Regions from separate parts of the Saccharopolyspora sp. 7B genome, predicted to be linked through region 3. Evidence: riboswitches for the same ligand, from Rfam matches in the RefSeq annotation. Region 3 holds a riboswitch; each other region holds the start of a gene.
What was found. Region 3 has a riboswitch for cobalamin ahead of LCD33_RS09550 (hypothetical protein). Riboswitches for the same ligand answer to the same signal wherever they lie in the genome.
Positions count from the first base shown of each region.

Region 1 (5,493 bases), on a different contig from region 3:
CCCGGTGCTCGTCGGCATCGGCGCGCTGCGCACCCGCGAGGTGCTGGCGCTGGCCGAGGACGCGCAGGAGGCCGGGGCGGCGGGCGTGCTGCTCGCCCCGGTGTCGTACCAGGCGCTGACCGACGAGGAGGTGTTCGGGCTCTACGCGGACGTCACCGCGGCGCTGTCGGTCCCGCTGGTGGTGTACGACAACCCGGGGACCACGCACGTCACGTTCACCGACGAGCTGCACGCGCTGATCGCGGCGCTGCCGAACGTCGCCTCGGTCAAGATCCCCGGGGTGCCGGAGCCGGTGGACCGCGTCTCCCGGTTGCGCGGCCTGCTGCCGGAGCCGGTGACGATCGGGGTCGCCGGTGATCCGCTGGCCGCCGAGGGCATCCTCGCCGGGTGCCGGGCCTGGTACTCGGTGCTGGCCGGGACGGTGCCGGAGGCCGCGGCGGCGATCGCGCGCCCCGCGTTCGCCGGGGATGCCGCCGCGGCGACCGCGGAATCGGACCGGTTGGCGCCGCTGTGGGAGCTGTTCGGCCGGTGCGGCAGCCTGCGCGTGGTGTCCGCGATCGCCGAGGAGCTCGGGCTCGTCGCGCACCCGAACCTGCCGCGCCCGGTGCTGGGCCTCCCGACCGCGGAGCGCGCGGAGGTGGCGCGGCTCGTCGCCGAACTCGATCTCCTCCGCTGATCCCGCCCGACCCATCCGAGGGTGAACGGACCCGCTGCCCGACCGGCTGGGACGAACCGTCCGCTCACCCGCACCCGCGCAGAGACGATCTCGCCCGGTCATGGGGTGAACCGGCCCCTGGGGCCCCGGGTGTGGGCGGCCGGGGCGGGGCCGCCCCCCCCCCCCCCCCGGGGGGGGGGGGGGGCCCCCGCGGGGGGGGCCCCCCCGGCCGCCCCCCCGCCCCCCCACTAGCCCGTCCGCCCCCGGTGTTGGGGTCCACTGCTTTTGGTCTGTGGTTTTTGTGTCTCCCGCCGGCGTCCACTCCACCCGCACGACCCGGGTGGGCGGATCGTCCGACCGATGCGGGGGACGAACGGCCCGCTCACTCGTCGCGGGCCGGGTGCCGGGTCCGCCCGTCACCAGGTACCGGTCCACGAGCAGGTTGAGGCCGGTGCACAGCGCCACGAGCAGGCCCGCGGGCACCAGCACCGCGCACGGCTGCAGGAACAGCGCCTCCTGGTTGCGCTCCACCAGCACCGCCCAGTCCGCGGTGGCCGGGTCGATCCCGAGGCCGAGGAAGTTCGCCGAGGCCACCAGGTACAGCACCAGGCTCAGCCGCCCGCCCGCGTCCACCGCGACGGGCCCGAGCACGCCGCGCCCGACGTAACCGAAGTGCACCCGCCACCACGATTCCCCTTGCAGCGCCATGGCTTCCACCACGCCGCTCCGCCGGGCGCCGAGCGCCGCACTGCGCACGATCCGCACCACCGCGGGCAGCTGCAGCAGCGCGACGGCGACGACGAGCGCCGCCCCGGTCCGAGTGCCGGTCGCGGCCAGCACCATGAGCACCAGCAACCCGGGCAGCGCCAGCACCAGGTCCAGTCCGCGGGTCAGCCACCGGTCGACCCACCGGTGGGGCTGCCCGACGGCGGCGAGCGCCAGCGGCACCCCCACCAGGTAGGTCAGCAGCAGCGCGCCGCCCGCCAGCACCAGCACCGAACCCCCGCCGTGCAGCGCGAGGGCCAACACGTCCCGCCCGAGCACGTCGGTGCCCAGCGGGTGGTCCGCCCCGGGCGGCAGCAGCGGGACGTTCGCGGCCCGCACCGATCCGCCGCCCGGCAGCAGCCCGGCGAGCACCGGCCCGGCCAGCGCCGCCAGCAGCGGCACCCCGAGCAGCAGCCACCCGGCGGCGCGGCTCACCGCGCACCCGCCCGGAACCGCCGCGCCACCAGGTCGATGACCAGGTTGATGCCGATGGTGATCGCCGCGAACAGCAGCGCGTAGCCCTGCACCACCGGCAGGTCGCGGGCCTTGACCGCTTCCACGAATCCGGAGCCGATCCCGCCGAGCGCGAACAGCGCCTCCACCACGACGACGCCGCCGAGCAGCCCGTCCACGGTGCGCGCCAGCTGCTGCAGCACCGGCCCGATGGTGTTCGGCAGCACGTGCCGCAGCACCACGTCGCGCTCGCCGAGACCGGCGCGGCGCACGTGGGTGGCGTACTCGGCGCCGTTCGCGGTGACCACACCGGTGCGGACTTGGCGGGCGAGCGCGCTGAGCTGCTTCGCGGCGAGCACGCCGACGGGCAGCACCAGCACCGCGGGCTGCGTCACCAGCGACCACCCGGACAGCCCGCCCGCGGTGGCCGGCAGCCAGCCGGCCCGCACCGCGAACACGCCGACGAGCAGCAGCGCCAGCGCGAACTCGGGCACCGAGTTCAGCAGCACCACCACCGAGTTCACCGCCCGGTCGAACCGGCTCCCGGCGCGCAGCCCGCTGCGCACGCCGAGCCACCCGGCCAGCGGCAGCACCACCAGCAGCGTCAGCGCGGTGAGCAGCGCGGTGGTGGCGGCGTTGCGGGTGATCTCGTCGAGGACGGGCCTGCCGGTGCGCAGCGAGGTGCCGAGGTCGCCGTGCAGCACCCCGCCGGCCCACTGCGCGAACCGCGTCCCCCACGGCTGGTCGAGCCCGAGCCGCCGCCGCAGCACCTCCACCTGTCCGGTGTCGGCGTGCTCGCCGAGCACGACCTGCGCGGTGTCGCCGGGCAGCAGCGCGGTCAGCGCGAACACGCCGACGGCGACCGCGGCGATCTGCACCAGCGCCACGCCGAGCCGGGGCAGCACCGCGGCGGACGCCCGCGCGGCGGGCGCGATCAACCCACGCTCACCCGATCGAAGCGGGCCCAGTCCAGCGAGTTCGGCGGCGCGCCCCGCACCCCGGCCACGGAGGTGGCGGTGGCGACGTTCCAGCCGCTGAAGCCCCACACCACGTTGCCGCTGTTCTCCCGGGCGAGCCGCTGCGCGCGCACCAGCAGGTCGGCTCGGCGGGCGTCGTCGGCGGTGGCCAGCGCCCGCCCGTAGAGCTCGTCGAACTCGGCGGAGCGGTACCCGGTGTAGTTGTTGCTCCCCGCGTCCGAGGTCATGCGCTGCCCGAGGAACGTCGGCACCGGCAGCGCCGCGGTCCGGGACAGCGAGGCGACGCCGTGCTCCTTGATGTCGGAGAAGTACGTTTCGGCCGGCCCGATCCGCGGCGACACGCGCATCCCCGTCTCGCCGAGCTGCTGGGCGATGAGGCTGGCGGCGGATTCGAAGTAGGGGTCGACGGAGCTGGTCTGCAGCTCCCAGCTCAGCCCGTCTGCCCCGGCTTCGCGCAGCAGCGCGCGGGCGGCGTCGACGTCGCGCGCGGGCGCGGGCAGGTCCGGCGGGTAGTACTTCAGCCCGGCGCCGAACAGGTCGTTGCCGAGCCTGCCCTGCCCGCTGAGCGCGATGTCCAGCAGCGCCTGCCGGTCCAGGCCGACGCGCACCGCCCGCACCAGCCGCGGATCGGAGAACGGCGGCCGGTCCACCTTGAGCAGCAGGGCCTGCATGGTGCCGAACGGCGCCGAGTGCACCCGCGCCCGGCCGCCCTGCTCCAGCAGCCGCACCGAGTTGGCGCTCACGTCGTGCGCGTAGTCGACCTGCCCGGACAGCAGCGCGTTGACCCGGGCGCTCTCCTGCTCCATGGGCACGAATTCCAGCTCGGCCGGGGTCGCGGGCCCGGACCAGTGCCGGTCGAAGCGGGCGAACACGGCGGTCCCACCGGGTTCGAAGGAGACGAACCGGAACGGGCCGGAGCCGACGGGCGCGGTGAAGTCGGTGGTGCCCGCGGGCACGATCTCGGTGGCGGGCGCGCCCCACGCCGACGGGAACTCGAAGTTCGGCGCGCCCAGCACGAGTTCCAGTTCGGTCGCCGAGATCGCCCGGCTGGCGCCGAAGTCGACGTCGGCGAAGTGCGAAGCGGACTGGGCCGCGGTGGCGTCGTCGGCGATGCGCCGGTAGGTGAACAGCACGTCCTCGGCGGTCACCGGCCTGCCGTCGTGGAACTCGGCCGGGCGCAACCGGATCCGCCACCGGGTACCGGTCGGGTCGGGCTGCCAGCTCTCGGCGAGCCGCGGCACCACGCTCATGTCGTCGGCGTAGCCGACGAGCGTGTCGAACAGCGCCTTCGCGCGGGCCTGGTCGACGAACAGCGAACCGGTGTGCGGGTCGAGCGATTCGGTGGCGCCACCGGCGGGGAACGCCAGCCGCAGCCTGCCCGCGCTCGCCCCGGAACCGCCGGCGCAGGAGACGAGGGGGACCGCGGCGATCGCTCCGGCCACGCCCGCGAGCAGCCGCCTGCGGCCGATCACGCCGCTCACGCGGCGCGGGCCGGTTCGGGAACAGCGGGGAAACCGGGCGTGTGCGGCGAATCCGGGTGCACTGCGTACCTCCTCCGGGGCTCCGCGACCCCGTGCGAATCGGTACGACGGTGCCAGTCTCCTGACTCGCGGATCGACGTCGCGCCCGGCCTTCCCATCGGCTGCCCGACAGTGGCGCTGGTGGACGCGGCTCCCCGTTCACAGTGGCGGGACCGCACCGGATTCGCACCGGTTTCCTGCACACCGTCGCATTGGAACGACTCGTCAACTTTTCAGCCTGCGTCGTGCCTTGTCAAGGAAGTGTGAACCGCTCGGCATCCCGTCACCGCGGGTCGCGGTGCCGTCGCCCACCGCCCGCGCGCGGCGGAGCGGCCCGCCCGGTCTCCTCCGGAGAACGGTGCAGCACCCGTTGGGCGAGCGGGCGAGGGGATTCCCGCGTTCGGCAGCGGGGAGCGCGCGGAACCGCGGCGGCCGCCACCGCACCGGGCAGACTCACCGGCACCCGCCGACGACGACGAGGAGCCGCCATGCCCACGCCCGGTTTCCCACCTGGAACCCTGGACGCCACCGGTTATCCGATCTGGCTGTCCGAACTGGACGTGCCGGGTCCGAACCACACCGCGCACCTGGTGCGCGACCTGGAACCGGCGCGGGCGCTGGAGGTGCTCGGCGCGGACCCGGGTTCCGCCGCGGCGTGCACGCTGCCCGAACAGCGGCCGGACGAGTTCACCTCGCTGCCGCGCGCGGCGCTCGGCGATCCGCAGTGCCTGTCGGTGCTGCTGGCGACCCGCATCGGCGGCTGGACACTGGTCTTCGACGACGCGGGCACCACCTTCCAGGTCGGTGGCCTGGACACGATGCGCGCACTGCTCGACGGGATGCGCACCGGGGACTGGTCCGCGCTGCAGGAGCCGGAGGTCCCGCGGACCGTCCCGCGAGCACCGGCGGAAGCCCTCTCCGCGTCCGGCGGCCCGGCGGTGACGTTGCACGCCAACATCAGCGGGTTGCTCAGCCTCGACTACGCGGTGGACGGTTCGCGCGCGTACCGCACGACTTCCGACGACCTCGATCACGAGACCGCCGAACCACCGGCCGAGGTGCGCGCCGCCGCCGCGGCCGCCGGCATCGTGGAGCGCGCCCACCTGGAGCCGGGCGAGACCGA
Region 1 is NZ_JAIUKC010000029.1:14,312-19,804, reverse strand. It holds gene LCD33_RS05985 (dihydrodipicolinate synthase family protein) at 1-676, shown strand, start outside; partial or broken gene LCD33_RS29320 (ABC transporter permease subunit) at 1,145-1,603, opposite strand; gene LCD33_RS05975 (ABC transporter permease) at 1,852-2,811, opposite strand; gene LCD33_RS05970 (ABC transporter substrate-binding protein) at 2,808-4,331, opposite strand; cobalamin riboswitch at 4,425-4,592, opposite strand; gene LCD33_RS05965 (hypothetical protein) at 4,859-5,493, shown strand, end outside.
Region 1: another riboswitch for cobalamin. It lies ahead of LCD33_RS05970 (ABC transporter substrate-binding protein); the one in region 3 lies ahead of LCD33_RS09550 (hypothetical protein).

Region 2 (5,493 bases), on a different contig from region 3:
CGGCGCTGGTAGGCGTCGCGCAGCAGCGAGAGCACGGCGCCGCTGACGGCGGACATGCGTTCGCGGGCGGCCATGGAGCCGGAGGCGTCGACGGCGAAGAGCACCAGGTTGCCTTCGCGTCCTTCGCGGACGGAGCGCCGGACGTCGTCGCGGTGCAGCACCAGGCCGGGGCCGCTGCGGCCGCGGGTGCGCTGGTGCGGGGCGGCGGCGATCAGGGTGGCGGGCAGGTGCACGCCATGACCGTCCACTGTGGATGATCGAACGGTCTGCCCGCTGCGGGAGCGGGCGCGGGACCGCCGGCCGGGGGCGCCTTCGCCGACGCCGGGGACTTCGAGCAGCCGGGCGCGGAACGCGGGCGCGGGCGCGGCCGGGGGCTTGTTCGCGGGAGCCTGGCCGGGGCCGTCCTCGCGCCGGGAACCGCCGTCGCCGTTCGGCGCGGGCGATTCCGGCGGGGTGGGGGCTTCGCCGCCGCCGGGCCCGTCGGGTCCGTCGTCCGGTCCGCCGTCGGGCGCGCCACCGCCGCCTCCGCCGGGGCCGTCGTCGGGACCTTCCGGCGGCTCTTCACCGGAGTCCTGGTCGTCGGCGGAGCCCTGGTCGTCGGCGGAGCCCTGGTCGTCACCGGCGTTCCGGTCGTCGGCCGGTTCCTGCTCGGCGTGCTGGGCGGCGTCCTCGAGCGCCTGCTGCAGCTGGTCCTCCTCGACGCCGGGTTCGTCGAACGGGTCGCGGCGGCGCCGGTGCGGCAGCGCGAGCCGGGCCGCGGCCTCCACGTCGGCTTCGGCGACCTCGTCGGCGCCGCGCCACGCGGCGTGCGCCACGGCGGTGCGGGCCAGCACCAGGTCGGCGCGCATCCCGTCCACGTCGAACGCGGCGCACAGCGCGGAGATCCGCCGGAGCTCGGCGTCGGGCAGCCGCACCGATTCCACTGTGGACCGGGCGTCGGCGATGCGGCGGGCGAGCGCGGCGTCCTCGGCGGCCCACCGCTCGGCGAAGCCGGCCGGGTCCGCTTCGAAGGCGAGGCGCCTGCGCACCACTTCGGTGCGGGTGGTGACGTCGCGGGAGGCGGCGACCTGCACGGTGAGGCCGAACCGGTCGAGCAGCTGCGGGCGCAGCTCGCCCTCCTCCGGGTTCATGGTGCCGACGAGCAGGAACGAGGCGGCGTGCGTCACCGACACGCCTTCCCGCTCCACGTGCGCGCGGCCCATCGCGGCGGCGTCCAGCAGCAGGTCCACCAGGTGGTCGTGCAGCAGGTTGACCTCGTCCACGTAGAGCACGCCGCGGTGCGCCGCGGCCAGCAGCCCGGGCTGGTAGGCGCTGACGCCTTCGGTGAGCGCGCGTTCCAGGTCGAGTGAACCGACGAGCCGGTCCTCGGTGGCGCCGACCGGAAGTTCCACGAGTTCCGCGGGGCGCGTCGTCCCGGAGACCTCGGCGTGCGGGCCGTCCGGGCACCGCGGGTCGGGTCGCCGCGGTTCGCAGCCGAAGCGGCAACCGGGCACGACGTCCAGCGCGGGCAGCAGCGAAGCGAGCGCGCGCACCACCGTCGATTTCGCGGTGCCCTTCTCACCCCGCACCAGCACCCCGCCGATGCGCGGGTGCACCGCGTTGAGCAGCAGCGCCAGCCGCATGTCGTCGTGCCCGACCACGGCCGTGAACGGGTACCGCGGGCTCGCGGGAGCAGTCATGCCAGGTGTTCCTTCCTCGGGTCTCGGACGCCCCGATGTCGGCTGCGCCTGGGCGAGGCAGTGTCCTGGCTCCCGGATCAGCGCGGAACTCCGGCCTTCCCAGGCGGCAGCGCCCGGTGGCTCGCGGGGGAGATCCGCTCCCCGGTCACAGTGGCGCCGACCGCACCGGTGTCGCACCGGTTTCCTGACCTGCCCTGGCTGGGACCAGCGAGCATCGTCGCATCCCCGCGACGGGCGAGGAACCGGCGCGGCTCGCTCAGCGCGGCGAACCCGGGTATCGGTGCATGTCGACGTGCGGGATGCCGTCTTCGAGATACTCCTCACCCGAGGGTTCGAACCCGAATCCGCGGTAGAACTCCAGCGCGTAGGTCTGCGCGGACAGCGTCGCCGGCGCGCGCTGGATCTCGGCGAGCGCGGCGCGCATCAGCTTGCGCCCGAGCCCGAGGCCGCGGGCGTCCTTGGCGGTGGCGACGCGGCCGATGCGGAAGGTGCCGTCGGGGTCTTCGAGCAGGCGCAGGTAGCCGAGCACGTAGCCGTCGGCGGAGTCGATCCAGAAGTGCCTGGTGGTGGTCTCCAGGTCCCGGCCGTCCAGTTCCGGGTAGGCGCACTGCTGCTCGACCACGAACACGTCCACGCGCAAGCGGAGCATGCGGTAGAAGTCCTCGGCGTCGAGGTCGGCCGTGTAGGCGCGGTGGACGGCGGTGGCGAGCGGTTGCAGGGTCACCCCAACGGGATATCACATTCCGGCTACGACACCCGGGGTCACCTGCGGTGGAAGTAGCGCACACCACGTCCCGCGCGCCCGGGCGCGCGGGCCTCGGGGCGGGTCGGTGCTGCGCACGGCGACCGGTGCACCGCCGCGGCGCGAGCACCGGGTGGCACCGGCTCGTCCCGCGGTGCGGGACGCCGGGTTCAGAGCCGCGCGGCGACGTCGTCGGCGACCCCGGAGATCCGGGTGTACACGCCGGGTGTTCCGGGACGTCCGCAGCCGGTGCCGTAGGAGACGACGCCGATCAGCCTGCCGTCGGCGACGAGCGGTCCGCCGGAGTCCCCGGCGCACGCGTCCCGGCCGCCTTCGGGCGGGCCCGCGCAGACCCGCGTCCCCGACTCGTAGCCCGGGTAGGCGGCGCGGCAGTCGGCGTCCGCGCTGATCGGCACCTCGACGGACTGCAGCGTCGCCGAGGTGGGCCCGTTCTCGGTGGTGCGCCCCCAGCCGTGCACCCGCGCCGGGGTGCCGGGCCGGTAGCGGGCGGTCTCGTCGGCCCCGGCCATCGGCAGCGGTCGTTCGCGCACCGGTGCGGCCAGGGTCAGCACCGCCACGTCGTGCCCGCCGGTGACGTCGCGGAACTCGGGATGCACCCAGACGTCGCCGACGGGCGTGTCCGCGCCGCCGGTGGTGCGCAGGTCGGGGCGGCCGGTGACGGCGCGCAGCTCCGCCGCGTCGTGGCCGTCCACGCAGTGCGCGGCGGTGACCACCTTGATCTCGGTGACGAGGGTGCCGCCGCAGAACTGGCGCCCGGCCTGGTCGGTGAGCGCGACCACCCAGGGCGCCGCGTGTTCGTCGGTGCCGCCGAGCACGCGTTCCTGCGCGGGGCCGGCGGCGGCCGGTGCGGCGAGCGCGGCGGTGGCCGCGGTGGCGGCGGCAGCACCTCCGGCGGCGATCCGGGCGAGCGGGCTGGATCGGTCGGGCACGGCTGCCTCCTGGACGTGCGGCGTCGTTCGGCGGCACACGGTAGCGGCCCGATCACGCCGGGATGACGAGGGCGAGCTCACATCGGCTCATGATAATTTTTCGTTAAGATGGACTTCGGCGGGAAAAAATCCGGATCACTGCTTCGGCAGAGGTGGTTCGTCCCGCCCACTCAGTCAAGATCTCCGGTGCCCGCGACGACGCGGAACCGAGATCACCCCCGATCCGGTGAAACCTCGACCGGTGGGCCGCGCGCTCACCGGCGCCTCCGCGCGCGCGTCGACCAGGCAAGGAGCGAACTCGTCATGCTGCTGGACCCCACGACCCTGCCGGCGTTCCTGCTCGCCAGCGCAGTGGTGGTGCTGACGCCCGGGGTGGACGCGTTCCTGATCTTGCGGACGTCGCTGCGGCAGGGGATCGGCGCCGGGCTGCGAGCGCTGGCGGGCATCCACGCGGCGAGCATCCTGCAGGTGGCGCTGGTGATCTGCGGGCTCGGCGCGGTGATCACCAGCCACCCGGCGGTGCTGGCGGCGCTGAAGTGGGCCGGCGCCGCGTACCTGGTGTACCTCGCCGCGATGATCGTGCGCGGGTTGTGGCTCACCCGCGCCGAGACCGGCGACGGCCTCTCCGGCGGCGGCGCCACGACCCGGCCGTTCTGGCAGGGCCTGCTGAGCAACATCACGAACCCGAAGATGCTGCTGTTCAGCCTGGCCTTCCTGCCGCAGTTCGTGGGTTCGGCGGCGAACCCGACGCTGCAACTGGTGCTGCTGGGCGCGGTGTTCCTGGTGCTGGCGGCGATCTGGGAGGTCACCATCGTGCTGGGCGCGGCCCGCATCGCCGACCGGCTGCGCCGCCCGCGCTTCGCCCGCTCCCTGGACGTGATCAGCGCGGCGGCCTTCCTCACCATCTCCGCGGGTCTCGTCGCGGCCTGACCCCGCAGCAGAACGGCCCGCTCGACCGCGCGGTGCGGTCGAACGGGCCGTGCGCCTCGGTGGTGGGGGGATCAGCGGAGCTGGGCCTGGACTTCGTCGTGGTAGGCGCCGAGCCTCGTGTAGACGCCGGGCTGGCCGGGGCGGGCGCAGCCGTTGCCCCAGGACACGATGCCGATCAGCTTGTCCCCGGCCACGAGCGGTCCGCCGGAGTCGCCCTGGCAGCTGTCCTCCCCGCCTTCGGGGAGCCCGGCGCACACCTGGCCTCGCGGGTCGTACTGCCCGCCGTAGGCGCGGCTGCAGTCCTGGTCGCTGGTGATCGGCGGGTGTGCCTGGCGGAGCGTGCTGGACGGCGAGCCGCCTTCGGTGGTGGTCCCCCAGCCCAGGACGGTGGTGGCTCCGCCCGGCCGGTACTCGGGGAGGTCACCCGCCGTCGCGATGGGCAGCGGGGTCGCGGTGACGTCGCGGTCCAGCGTGAGCACGGCGACGTCGGCACCGCTGCTGGCGTTCTGGAAGTCGGGGTGCACCCACACATCCCGGACGGCGGTCTCGGTGCCCTCGTCGCTGTTCTTGTCGTCGCGGCCGGAGACGACGGTGATCTCCGGCGGCGCACCCCCGGTGACGCAGTGCGCGGCGGTGATGACCTTGTTCGCGGCCGCGATGGTGCCGCCGCAGAACTGGTTGCCCGCCGAGTCGGTGAGGTACACGACCCACGGGTACTCGCTGGTGCTGGCGTACTCGCCGCCGACGATCCGGGTGCTGATCGGCGCGGCGGCGGGCTCGTCGGCGGCGGTCCCGGCCCCGGCGGGGGTCGTGATCGCGACAGTGGCCAGCGCGGCCGCGGCGAGTGTTCCGCCTGCCGACCACCACCGGGTGTGGGTCCGCCGTGTGCGTGTCATCCCGCTGCTCTCCATCCCCCGGAGCCCCTGCGGCGCGGTCGGGGTGACCGGCCCGCCTCCGGCTCGTGCCAGTGTCGCGGAGGGAGCCGATCACGGCCCGGTCATCGTCCACAACGGCCGAACGTCGTTACCTGATCAGGTGATACATCGGGAGAAAACCGCTCGGCGGCAGCATCAGACCAAGTCCACTTCGGACGGTCGCACGGGCGGCACCGGCCGGTGTTCGCGCAGCCTGCGGGCCACGGCGGCGACCCGCTCCAGCAGTTCCACCGGATCACCCGCCCCCCTTCGGCGCC
Region 2 is NZ_JAIUKC010000068.1:43,014-48,506, reverse strand. It holds gene LCD33_RS12765 (putative cobaltochelatase) at 1-1,679, opposite strand, end outside; cobalamin riboswitch at 1,738-1,867, opposite strand; gene LCD33_RS12760 (GNAT family N-acetyltransferase) at 1,936-2,403, opposite strand; gene LCD33_RS12755 (trypsin-like serine protease) at 2,592-3,371, opposite strand; gene LCD33_RS12750 (LysE family translocator) at 3,675-4,301, shown strand; gene LCD33_RS12745 (trypsin-like serine protease) at 4,373-5,197, opposite strand.
Region 2: another riboswitch for cobalamin. It lies ahead of LCD33_RS12765 (putative cobaltochelatase); the one in region 3 lies ahead of LCD33_RS09550 (hypothetical protein).

Region 3 (5,493 bases):
GCGACGGGGAGACGCCGGCGCTGCCGCCGATCCTGGTGGTCAACGACTACATCGTGTCCTGGCTGATGGCGACCGGGGTGGCCGAGGCGCTGGCCCGCCGCGCCGTCGACGGCGGCAGCTACCGGGTGCACGTGTCGCTGACCCGCGCCGCGCTCTGGATCCTGAGCCTCGGCGTGTTCGACAAGGAGTACGCGGCGGCCACCGCGGGCAGCGACGCCCGGCACGCCTACCTCGACCCGGAGACGTTCACCGCCGAGACGCCGCTGGGCCACTACCAGGGCGTCACCGACCAGGTCCGGATGTCCGCGACCCCCGGCCACTACCGCACCGTTCTGGTCCCCCGAGGCTCTTCCCGCCCGGAATGGCTAGACCGCTGAGCTGCGGGTGGTCGAACTCGGGTTGCTCAGCACTCGGGTGGCGGGTGGTCGACCTGCGTACGTGGTCGGCGGCTCAGCGGCTTCGCCGCTGACAGGAGAGGGCCGAGACCCGCTTGGTCCTCGGGCGGTCAGGCCTCGGCCGGGGTGGTGGGGGTGAGCGCTCCCCGGCGTTCCAGCAGGCGGGTGCCCGCGCTGCCGGCCAAGCCCACCAGCACCAGCACCGCCCACGGCAGCCAGCGCATCCCCGGCTCGGCGAAGGCGTCCAGCAGCGCGCCCGCCAGCCAGCTGACCGCGGCCGCGACCAGGCTGGAGACCAGGTAGTAGAAGCCGTAGTAGGTGCCGGCGAGGCGTTCGCTGCCGACCGCGGGAAGCAGTTCCATCGCGAACGGGTTCGTCATCGCCTGCCCGACGGTGAACAGCACGATCGCGAGCACCACGGGCACGAACGCCAGCACCGTCCCGGCGATGCCGCCGACGGGCAGCCGTTCCGGCAGCACGGGTGCGGCCAGCAGGATCGGCACGAACGAGCCGCCCATGCAGGCCAGGCCGACCACGATGGACCGGCCGGAGCTCCACCGCGCCCGGCACCACTCGGTGATCCGCACCTGCCCGAACACGCCGATCAGCGTGGACACCCCGAACACGACGGCGATGGACCACGCCACCCCGGACACCCGCTGCGCCTCCAGCGGCAGCGTCAGGTAGAGCTGGTTGTAGAGCGCGAAGTACGCCGACAGCGCCAGGGTGAAGCCGAGGAACCGCCGGTTCAGCACCACTTCCCGCCAGCTGCCCAGCACGCTCTGGCGCTGCGGCTCGACCTCGCGGTGCGGCAGCACCAGCAGCTGCGCGCCGGTGAGCACCGCGAAGGCCACGCACGCCACCAGTGCGATGACCCGGAAGTCCACCGCCAGCAGCGCCGCGCCCAGCAGCGGCCCCACCAGGGTGCCCGCGTGCTGGAACACGTTGAACACGGCGAAGACCTCGGCGCGCCGCTCCCCCGCCTCGTGCATCAGGTAGGTCCGCACCGCCGGGTTGAACAGCGCCCCCGCCAGGCCGGTGAGGATCGCGGCGGCGAACAGGCCGGGCAGCGTGGTGAACACGGCGAACAGGCCGAACGACACCACGCGCAACGCGCAACCGGCGATGATCATCGGCCGGCAGCCGAGGCGGTCCGCCGCGGTGCCGCCGAGCAGGAACATGCCCTGCTGGCTCAAGTTGCGGACGCCGAGCACGAGCCCGACCACGGCGGCGCCGTAGCCGAGGTTCCCGCTCATGTACGCGGCCAGGAACGGCATCAGCATGTAGAAGCCGACGTTGATGCCGAACTGGTTGATCACCAGCAGCTTCGCCGCCGGGGACAACCGGGCGAACGCGGCGCGGTTCACGGCCGCACCTCGCAGACCGGGCATTCCGCCGGGCCGTCGGCTCGCCGGGCACACGGATCGACCACCTTGCGCGACCTCCTCCACGTCGTTCTGCTGTCCACTTCGGACGGTATGCCGTCCGCGTCCACCGGTTCGGCGGCGGGTTCCGGGAAGTCCTGCGCGGCGAGGAAGTCCGGGTCGTAGATCGTCCCCCAGTAGCGGTGCGGCCCGTCCGGGAACACCGCGGCCACCTGGTCCGCGCCGAGCTCCCGGGCGCACCAGGACGCCACCAGCGCCACCGCGCCGGTGCTCCAGCCGCCGGTGACGAACGCGCCGGCGGCGAGCCGGTGGCAGGCCGCGACGGACTCCGCCGCGCCGACCAGGTGCACCTCGTCGAACGCCGCGTAGTCCACGTTGCCGGGGTGGATGCTGCTGCCGAGGCCGCGCATCAGGCGCTTCGCCACCGGGTCGCCGAACACCGCGGACCCCGCCGCGTCCACCCCGACCAGCCGCACCCTGGGGGCGCGCTCGCGCAGCGCCCGCGCGATGCCGGCGCTGTGCCCGCCGGTGCCGACGCTGCACACCACGACCTGCGCGTCCGGCAGCTGGTCCAGCAGTTCGTGGCCGAGCGCGCGGTAGCCGGTGACGTTGTCCGGGTTGTTGTACTGGTCCGGCCAGTACGCCCCGGGCAGCTCGGCCAGCAGCTCCCGCACCCGGTCCAGCCGCGGGGGGGGCCAGCCGCCCACCGGGTGCGGGTCGCGCACCAGCTCCACCCGCACCCCGTGCGCGGTGAGCAGCGCGCGGGTCTGCCCATCGAGCTCCGCGTCGGCGACCACGACGACCGGGTGGCCCAGCGCGGTCCCCACGTATGCCAGGCCGATGCCCAGGGTGCCGCTGGTGGACTCGACGACCGTCCCGCCGGGGCGCAGTTCTCCGCGGGCCCGGGCCGCGGTGAGCATGGCGTGCGCGGCGCGGGCCTTCATGCCGCCCGGCGCGGTGCTCTCCAGCTTCGCCCAGAAACCCGGGTGCGGGAACGCGATCGGTGCGGCGACCCGCAGCAGCGGGGTGCCTCCGATCAGGTCCAGGGCCGAGTCGCAGCGGGCGGGCGCGCGACCCGTCACCGCACGACCTCGGTGGCGCGGGCGGCCTCGTAGGTGTGGATCGTGGTGTCCTCGCCGGAGAGCCAGAAGAACGGGTAGGGCTCCGCCGACAGCGCGCGCACCGGGCCGCCGAGCAGTTCCCGCAGCACAGCGGATCCGGTCTGCGCGAACAGGGTCAGCGGCAGGTCGCGGGCCGCGCAGGTCGCGGCGATGTCGTCGAAGGTGCCGTTGCCGAGGACCATGCCGGAGGCCAGCACCGCGTCCGCGCCGTCGATCGCGGCGGCGTGGTCGGTGCGGATCGGCTCGTCCCACTCGGTGCGGCCGCCCTTGAGGTCGCAGGGCACGTAGTCGAGCCCGCGGTCCCGCAGCGCGTCGAGCAGCGAGTTCACCACGCCGATCACCGCGACCCGGCCGCCATCGGGGACCGCGGTGATCGCGGCGACCGCGCGGGCGCGGGCGGTGGACTTGACCAGCGAGTCGCCCGTCGGGATCACCACCTGCCGGGACAGCGGGTGCGCGGCGTGCGGGGTGAGCGCGGCGAGGTAGGCGTCCAGCGCCGCGACCCGCACCGGCAGCAGCGGGTGCCGCAGCAGCTCGGCCGCGGTGCGGCCCACGGCGTCGCGCACCGCGTCCTCGTCCAGGGCGCCGGGTTCGACGGCGCACGAGCCGACGGCGTCGGCGATCCGGACGCTGAGCACGGTGTTGGTGTAGCCGGTGCCGCGCCCGGTGTGCCGGGCGGCCTGCACGGTCAGGAACGCGACGGCGGCGGAGAGCTCCGCCGGGCCGTTCCCGTCCGCATCGCGGACGTGGCCGGACAGCGCGGACTCGACCAGCGAGTCCACGTAGGACTGATCAGTGGTGGTGGCAGGACGCACGTGTCTCCCCGAGCTGGAACCGGAACGGAACGCACAGCGGCGGGACGAACCCGCGGGGACGACTAGTGTCCGATGTGGACGGTTTGCCGGACTTCCCGGCGCGATGCGGCGATGCGCGACACCACGTACCTCCTCCGGGGCTCCGCGACCCCGCACGAATCGGCACGACGGTGCCAGTCTCCTGGCTCGCGGATCGGCACCGGCCTCCGGCCTTCCCGCCGGGGACCGGCAGTGGCTCGGGTGGAGGACGACTCCCCACTCACAGTGGCGGGACCGCGCCGGATTCGCACCGGCTTCCTGCACACCGTCGTTCGAACGGCTCAGAAGTTCGCAGCCCCGGTGGCCGATGTCAAGGCCGCGGCCACCGCCCGGAACCCGCACCGCGGTCGGCGGAACCGGTGTCGCCGCAGGTGGCGGACACCGGCGCACGCATCGCCGTTCGCGAATATGACATCGGCGACTCCGGCTCCCGCGCCCGGTGCTGCCACCTCACCGGACGCGGGATCACCGCGACCTCGCCGTGCGCCCGGCGGCTAGGCGGCGGGCCAGGAGGGGACGGCCGCGTCGAGGGCCCGCTCCACCAGCTCGCACGGGTCGGCGGTGGCACCGCTGGGGATCTTCGACTTCGCCGACACCGCCTGGTCCGAGTCGGCGGCCACGACCAGTTCGCAGGTGCCGTCGGCCTTCGGGTCACCGGAGTTCGCGCGCACCGCCGGGTGCCCGCCGATGGTCAGCTCGCCGAAGTCGGAGTACTCCTCGGCCGCGTCCTGGAAGTCCTGCAGCGACCGGTCCGCGACCACACCGACCTCCAGCCGCACGCTGTCCCGCGGGGTGCTCCAGGTGCACGCGCCCGCGCTCTCCTTGCCGCCCAGGTGGAATCCCAGCTCGTGCACCGTCTGCTCGGGCACCAGGTCGCAGGGCTTCTCCCCGCTCGCGTCCTTCGGGGAGTCGACCTGCACGCCGCCGCATCCCGCCAGCGACAGCGCGGCGACGACGGCCAAGCCGACCGAGCCGAGCCGAACCGCGCCGATGCGGGGCACCGCAACCTTCTCGTTCACACTCATCACGCCTGCCGTTGATCCGGTCCGGATCGGGTCGATCCGGAGAACTCGCGCCCTCCCCGCTGGACGCGCTGATCATGTCCCGTGCGTCCAGCGCGCGGCTCCGGCAGCAACGCGGTTTCGGCCGTAGCGCCCAAGAATCGAGCGACCGGCCCGGCGCACCGGCTGCCCCGAGCGGACCAGGACCACCGGCGCTCCCACCCCCGAAAACAGCCCCCGATGACGAGAACCCGCCAACTTCAGCGGGGGCGCGGCTCGACCCCGTTGACCACGTCGGCGGGCCGCTCCCCGGTCAGCACGGCGGCGAGCTTCGCGAACAACCTCCCGCGGAGGTTGTGGTAGGCGTCCCAGGTCACGCCCGCGGTGTGCGGATTGAGCAGCACGTCCGAGCGGCCCCGCAGCGGCGAGTCCGCGGGCAGCGGTTCCTGCTCGAACACGTCCAGCGCCGCGCCCGCCAGCTGCCCGGAATCCAGGGCCCGCACCAGCGCCCGCTCGTCCAGGACGCCGCCACGCCCCGCGTTGAGCACGTAGCCGCCGCGCCGCATCCGCGCCAGCAGCTCGTCACCGACCAGGCCGTGGGTGGCGGTGTTCAGCGGCAGGTGCAGGCTCAGCACGTCCGAGGCGGCCACCGCCTCGGCCAGCGGCAGGTACTCCCGGCCCGGCTCGGACGGCACCGGGTCGTGCACCACCACCCGGGCGCCGAAGCCGTCCAGGCG
Region 3 is NZ_JAIUKC010000049.1:43,474-48,966, reverse strand. It holds gene LCD33_RS09565 (CoA transferase) at 1-377, shown strand, start outside; gene LCD33_RS09560 (MFS transporter) at 506-1,762, opposite strand; gene LCD33_RS09555 (PLP-dependent cysteine synthase family protein) at 1,759-2,862, opposite strand; gene LCD33_RS09550 (hypothetical protein) at 2,859-3,716, opposite strand; cobalamin riboswitch at 3,870-4,055, opposite strand; gene LCD33_RS09545 (DUF3558 family protein) at 4,250-4,774, opposite strand; gene LCD33_RS09540 (2-hydroxyacid dehydrogenase) at 5,017-5,493, opposite strand, start outside.

Region 4 (5,493 bases), on a different contig from region 3:
GCGGAGGTCGACGTGTCCGGCTCCGCCGACCTGTTCGCCGCCGAGCTGCGCCGGTTCGCCGAGCTGCCGCCGACCCCGCCGGGCCGGGTCGGCAGCTCCGACGTCGCGGCGCTCGATGTGCTGATGGGTTCGCTGCGGCAGATAGACCAGCGCTACGGCGGGGTCGGCCAGTACGGCACCGTCGCGGCCGCCGCCCGGCGCGCCGAGCGGATGCTGGAGGCCTCGATGAGCGAGGCGGTGCGCAGCGACCTGCTGGGCGCGCTGTGCAAGCTGCACGCCACCGCGGGCTGGACGGCGGTGGAGAACGGGCTGCTCGCCAGCGGGAACGCGCACTACGGGCGGGCGCTGGACTTCGGCCGGGACGGGGCGGATCCGCTGGCGATCGCGCGGACGCTGTACGCGGCGGGGCGCGCCGAACTGGACTTCGGCGATCCGAACTCGGCGCTGAAGCTGTTCCAGCTGGGGTCGATCCGGGCCGAGGCCTCGCCGCTGGTGAGCTCGGTGCTGCAGCTGAACTCGGCGTGGGCCGCGGCGCGCGGCGAACGCCGCGGCTCGGTGCGGCGGATGCTCGACCAGGGGCGCGCGCTGCACGCCACCGCCGAGATCGAGGCCGACTACCCGATGTTCCGCTGGTTCGGGGAAGCGGACGTGCTGGGCTTGACCGGCTCGGTGCAGCTGGTGGTGGGCGAGCACGAATCCGCGGCGCTGCACCTGTCCCGCGCGGTGGCCGCCCGCGCGCCCGGGGAGGTGCGGTCCGCGGTGTTCGAGCTGGCGAGCCTGGCGGAGGCGAAGTTCGCGCTCGGCGACCACGCGTCGGCGGTGCGGCACGGGCGCCGGGCGGTGCTGCTGGCCGGCGGGGTGCGCAGCGCCCGGCTGCGCGGCAGGCTCGCCGGGCTGCGCCGCCGCTGCGCGGAGCTGGTGGGCTCGCGCCACGCCTGGCGCGACTGCGCGGAGGAGCTGGCGCTCGGCATCGACGGTGTCATCGCACCCCGGCCGGTCCCCCGCTGACGGTGCGGCGGACCTCCGTCGGCGCGGCCGGGCGCGGCGGGAGGAAGTGGCCGTGCGAAAGGAGATCCCGGCGGCACGGGGTGCGCCGCCGGGACCCCGGCTCAGTCCTTCGCGGTGATGCGGTCCGGCGCCGGCGGCACCACGTCGGGGTGCTCCGCCAGGTAGCCCAGCAGCGCGTCCAGGTCCACCGGCCCGCCCGCGACGTCGGTGCCCTCGGTGAAGCCGCTGAACCCGTCCCCGCCGCCGGCGAGGAAGTTGTTCACCGCCACCCGGTACGGCGCGGCCGGGTCCACCGGTGCGCCGTCGAGGGTGAGCCCGGAGACCTTCGACCCGATGGGCGCGGACCGCGAGTACTCGTAGTGCAGGTCCGCCGACACCTGCAGCACGTTCTCGCCCTCCGGGCTCCACTGCTGCTCCAGCACGTCCCGCAGCTGCGCGCCGGTGAGGGTCATGGTCTGCATGGTGTTGCCGAAGGGCTGCACCGCGAACGCTTCGCCGTAGGTGATGACGCCGTCGCCTTCGCCCGCCGGGGAAGAGGCGTGCGGCAGGTCGGCGCGCACCCCGCCGGGGTTGGTCAGCGCGAGCTGCGCCCCCGTGTCGCGGGTGGCGGCGAGCTGCGCGTCGGCGATGACGCTGCCGAGGCCGGATTCCCCGGACGGCGCCGGGGTCTTCAGCAGGTCGCCGGTGGCGGTGCCGACGGCGCGGTTCGCGATCGGCGCCGCCTTCGCGCGGGCTTCCTCGACGAGCGCGGCCGTCTCGGCGTCGGGTTCGACGTCGCGGGTGACGACCTCGTTGCGCGCGGTGCTGCTCTCCCGCACCACTTCGCGGGTGTCGCGGTCGACGCGCAGGTCCAGCACCGACAGCAGCCTGCCGTAGGAGGCGCCTTGCACGAGGGGACGCGGGTCGCCCGCCGGGTCGGTGGCGGTGCAGGTGTACTGCTGGTGGCTGTGCGCGCTGAACACGGCGTCGACCTGCGGGGAGACCTGTTCCGCGATGCGGCTCGCGGGGCCGCCGGGGGTGACCTGGCAGGAGTTCGGGCCGCCGCCGTCGGCTTCGTCGCCCTGGTGCAGCAGCACGACCTGCGCCTTGACGCCGAAGCGCTCCAGCGCGTCGGAGGTGCGGTCGATGGCTTCGACCTCGTCGCCGAACCGGAGTCCGCGCACCGCTTCGGGGCTGACCACGTCGGGCAGGTCCTGCAGGGTCGCGCCGATCACGCCGATCGGCACCCCGCCGGAGACCTGCACGGTGAACGGCAGCAGCGCGGGGGCACCGCCGTCCTCGAAGGTGACGTTGGCGCCGAGGTACGGGAAGTCCGCGCCGGCGAAGGAATCCCGGAACTCGCAACCGTCCTGCGGGTGGCAGCCGCCGGTCTGCAGCCGTTGGAGTTCCTGGTAGCCCTCGTCGAACTCGTGGTTGCCGACGACGTGGCCGCGCACGTCCTGCGAGTTGAGGAAGTCGACGGTGGGTTCGTCGTGGAACAGCGCGGAGTTCACCGGCGAGGCGCCGACGCTGTCGCCGGTCGAGAAGACCAGCGAGTTCGGCACCTCGTCGCGCAGCCGCTGCAGGTGGGTGGCGAGGTAGGCGGCGCCGCCGGCGTCGACGGTCCGGCCGTCGTCGAGCTCGATCTGCCCGGAGGACCCGGTGGGCGGTTCGAGGTTGCCGTGCAGGTCGTTGAAGGTGATCAGCCGGACGTCGGTGGTCGCGGGCGGGTCCTGCGGCGCGGCGCCGGCGGTGGCCCCGGTGGCCGTGGCCGCGGTGGCCAGTGCGGTGGCGGCGACGGCGAGTCCGCGTCGCACGCGGTGGGCACGCATGGTTCGGTCTTCCTCCCAGGTGGTGATCTCGGGAGGCAGTCTGCCCGGACCCGCTGCCGACCACCACCGATTCCGCGTCACACCTCGCGGTCGTGCGGAGCCGCCCGCGGCCGGGCAGGATGCGGCCGAGGAGTGCGCGGACGGCTACCGAGCGCCTCCGCACCGGCACCGCCACGCCGATGATGATGGGGTCCGGATCACCGCCGAACCCAAGATGTAGTGTGGCGCCCGCTGATGGTTCGCCGGTCCGCCCGGCGTGACAACAGGGAACCCGGTGCGAATCCGGGACTGCCCCGCAGCGGTGAACGGGAACGACCGCCGTCACCACCTCCCGGTGGTGCAGCACTGGACGCTCGGCGTCCGGGAAGCGACGGCCAGTAGGCCCGGTGCCGAGCACCGGTCGCCCGTGAGTCCGAAGACCTGCCATCGGTGCGCGCACGAGGGGTGCGCGCCGTCCGGGACCTCGCGGGAGGGTCGTGGGACGAGCGGTGCCGTGCGCGCCGCGGGTCCTGGCGCGTTCCGAGGAGTTCCGGGCAGGTGTCCGAGCTTGCGAGGAGAGAGCCAGTGACCGAGTCCACGACCCGGCCGTCAGCAGCGACCGCGGTGGTACCGGCAGGAGTGCGGGTGCTGCGGCGCGACGGGACCGTTTCCGGTTGGGACGAAACGAAGATCTCCGTGGCGTTGACCAAGGCGTTCCTGGCGGCCGAGGGGGATTCGGCCGCATCGTCGTCGCGGTTGCACCAGATCGTCGCGGAGTTGACGGAGCAGGCGGCGCAGGGCGTGCTGCGCCACGCGGGTACCGAAGGCCTGGTGCACATCGAGCAGATCCAGGACATGGTGGAGCTGGCGCTGATGCGCGGCGGGCACCACGGTGTCGCCCGCGCCTACGTGCTCTACCGGGAGGAGCACGCGCAGGCCCGCGAGGCCGAGGTGGCTCCCGTCGAGGACGCCGCTCCCCGCCTGGAGATGACCGCGCCGGACGGCACCCGGGTGCCGCTGGACTGGGAGCGGGTGTCGACCGTCGTCGAGCAGGCCTGCTCGGACCTCGACGACGTGCACGCCGACCAGGTGCTGCGCGAGGTGCGGCGCAACGTCTACGACGGCATCAGCTCCGCGGAGCTGGCCGAGTCGCTGACGATGGCGGCGCGCACCTTCGTGGAGGCGGAGCCGAACTACTCGCTGGTGACCTCGCGGCTGCTGCTGGACAAGCTGCGTCGGGAGGCGCTGAGCTTCGTCGCGGGCGAGCCGGCCGAGGCCGACCAGGTGCAGATGCGGGACCGCTACGCCGGTTACTTCGCCGACTACGTGCGCCGCGGCATCGAGCTGGAGCAGCTGGACCCGGAGCTGGCCCGCTTCGACCTGGAGCGGCTGGGCGCGGCGCTGGACGCGGACCGGGACATCGCGTTCGGCTTCCTCGGCCTGCAGACGCTCTACGACCGGTACCTGCTGCACGAGGACGGGGTGCGGTTCGAGCTGCCGCAGGCGTTCTTCATGCGGGTCGCGATGGGCGTGGCGCTGCGCGAGGACGACCGGGAGGCGCGGGCGATCGAGTTCTACGACCTGATCTCCTCGTTCGACTTCATGTGCTCGACGCCGACGCTGTTCAACGCGGGCACCACCCGCCCGCAGCTGTCGTCCTGCTTCCTGACCACTGTGGACGACGACCTGCACGGGATCTTCCACGGCATCAGCAACAACGCGCTGCTGTCGAAGTACGCGGGCGGGCTCGGCAACGACTGGACCCCGGTGCGGGGCACGGGCGCGCACATCAAGGGGACCAACGGTTCCTCGCAGGGCGTGGTGCCGTTCCTGAAGATCGCCAACGACACGGCGGTCGCGGTGAACCAGGGCGGCAAGCGCAAGGGCGCGGTGTGCGCGTACCTGGAGACCTGGCACGTGGACGTCGAGGAATTCCTCGACCTGCGCAAGAACACCGGGGACGACCGGCGGCGCACGCACGACATGAACACGGCGAACTGGGTGCCGGACGAGTTCCTGCGCCGGGTGGAGGCCGACGAGCCGTGGACCCTGTTCTCCCCGGACGAGGTGCCGGACCTGCACGACCTGTACGGCACCGCGTTCGCGCAGCGCTACCGGGAGTACGAGGCGGCCGCCGAGCGCGGTGAGCTGAAGGTGTTCCGCCAGGTCCGCGCGGTGGACCTGTGGCGCCGGATGCTGACGATGCTGTTCGAGACCGGGCATCCGTGGATCACCTTCAAGGACCCGTGCAACCTGCGGTCGCCGCAGCAGCACGCGGGCGTGGTGCACTCCTCGAACCTGTGCACCGAGATCACGCTGAACACGAGCAAGGACGAGGTCGCGGTCTGCAACCTCGGTTCGATCAACCTGGCGCGGCACGTCACGGCCGAGGGCCTGGACGTGGAGCGGCTGCGGCGCACCACCCGCACGGCGGTGCGGATGCTGGACAACGTCATCGACGTGAACTTCTACACGATCCCGGAGGCGCGGGCCTCGAACCTGCGGCACCGCCCGGTGGGCCTGGGCCTGATGGGCTTCTCGGACGCGCTGTTCGCGCAGCGCATCCCGATGTCCTCGCAGGCGGCGGTGGAGTTCGCGGACCTGAGCATGGAGCACATCAGCTTCCACGCGATCGCCGCGTCCTCCGAGCTGGCCGCCGAGCGCGGGCGCTACGAGTCGTTCGAGGGTTCGCTGT
Region 4 is NZ_JAIUKC010000157.1:1,303-6,795, forward strand. It holds gene LCD33_RS22470 (helix-turn-helix transcriptional regulator) at 1-1,008, shown strand, start outside; gene LCD33_RS22475 (bifunctional UDP-sugar hydrolase/5'-nucleotidase) at 1,110-2,819, opposite strand; cobalamin riboswitch at 3,038-3,262, shown strand; gene LCD33_RS22480 (ribonucleoside-diphosphate reductase subunit alpha) at 3,384-5,493, shown strand, end outside.
Region 4: another riboswitch for cobalamin. It lies ahead of LCD33_RS22480 (ribonucleoside-diphosphate reductase subunit alpha); the one in region 3 lies ahead of LCD33_RS09550 (hypothetical protein).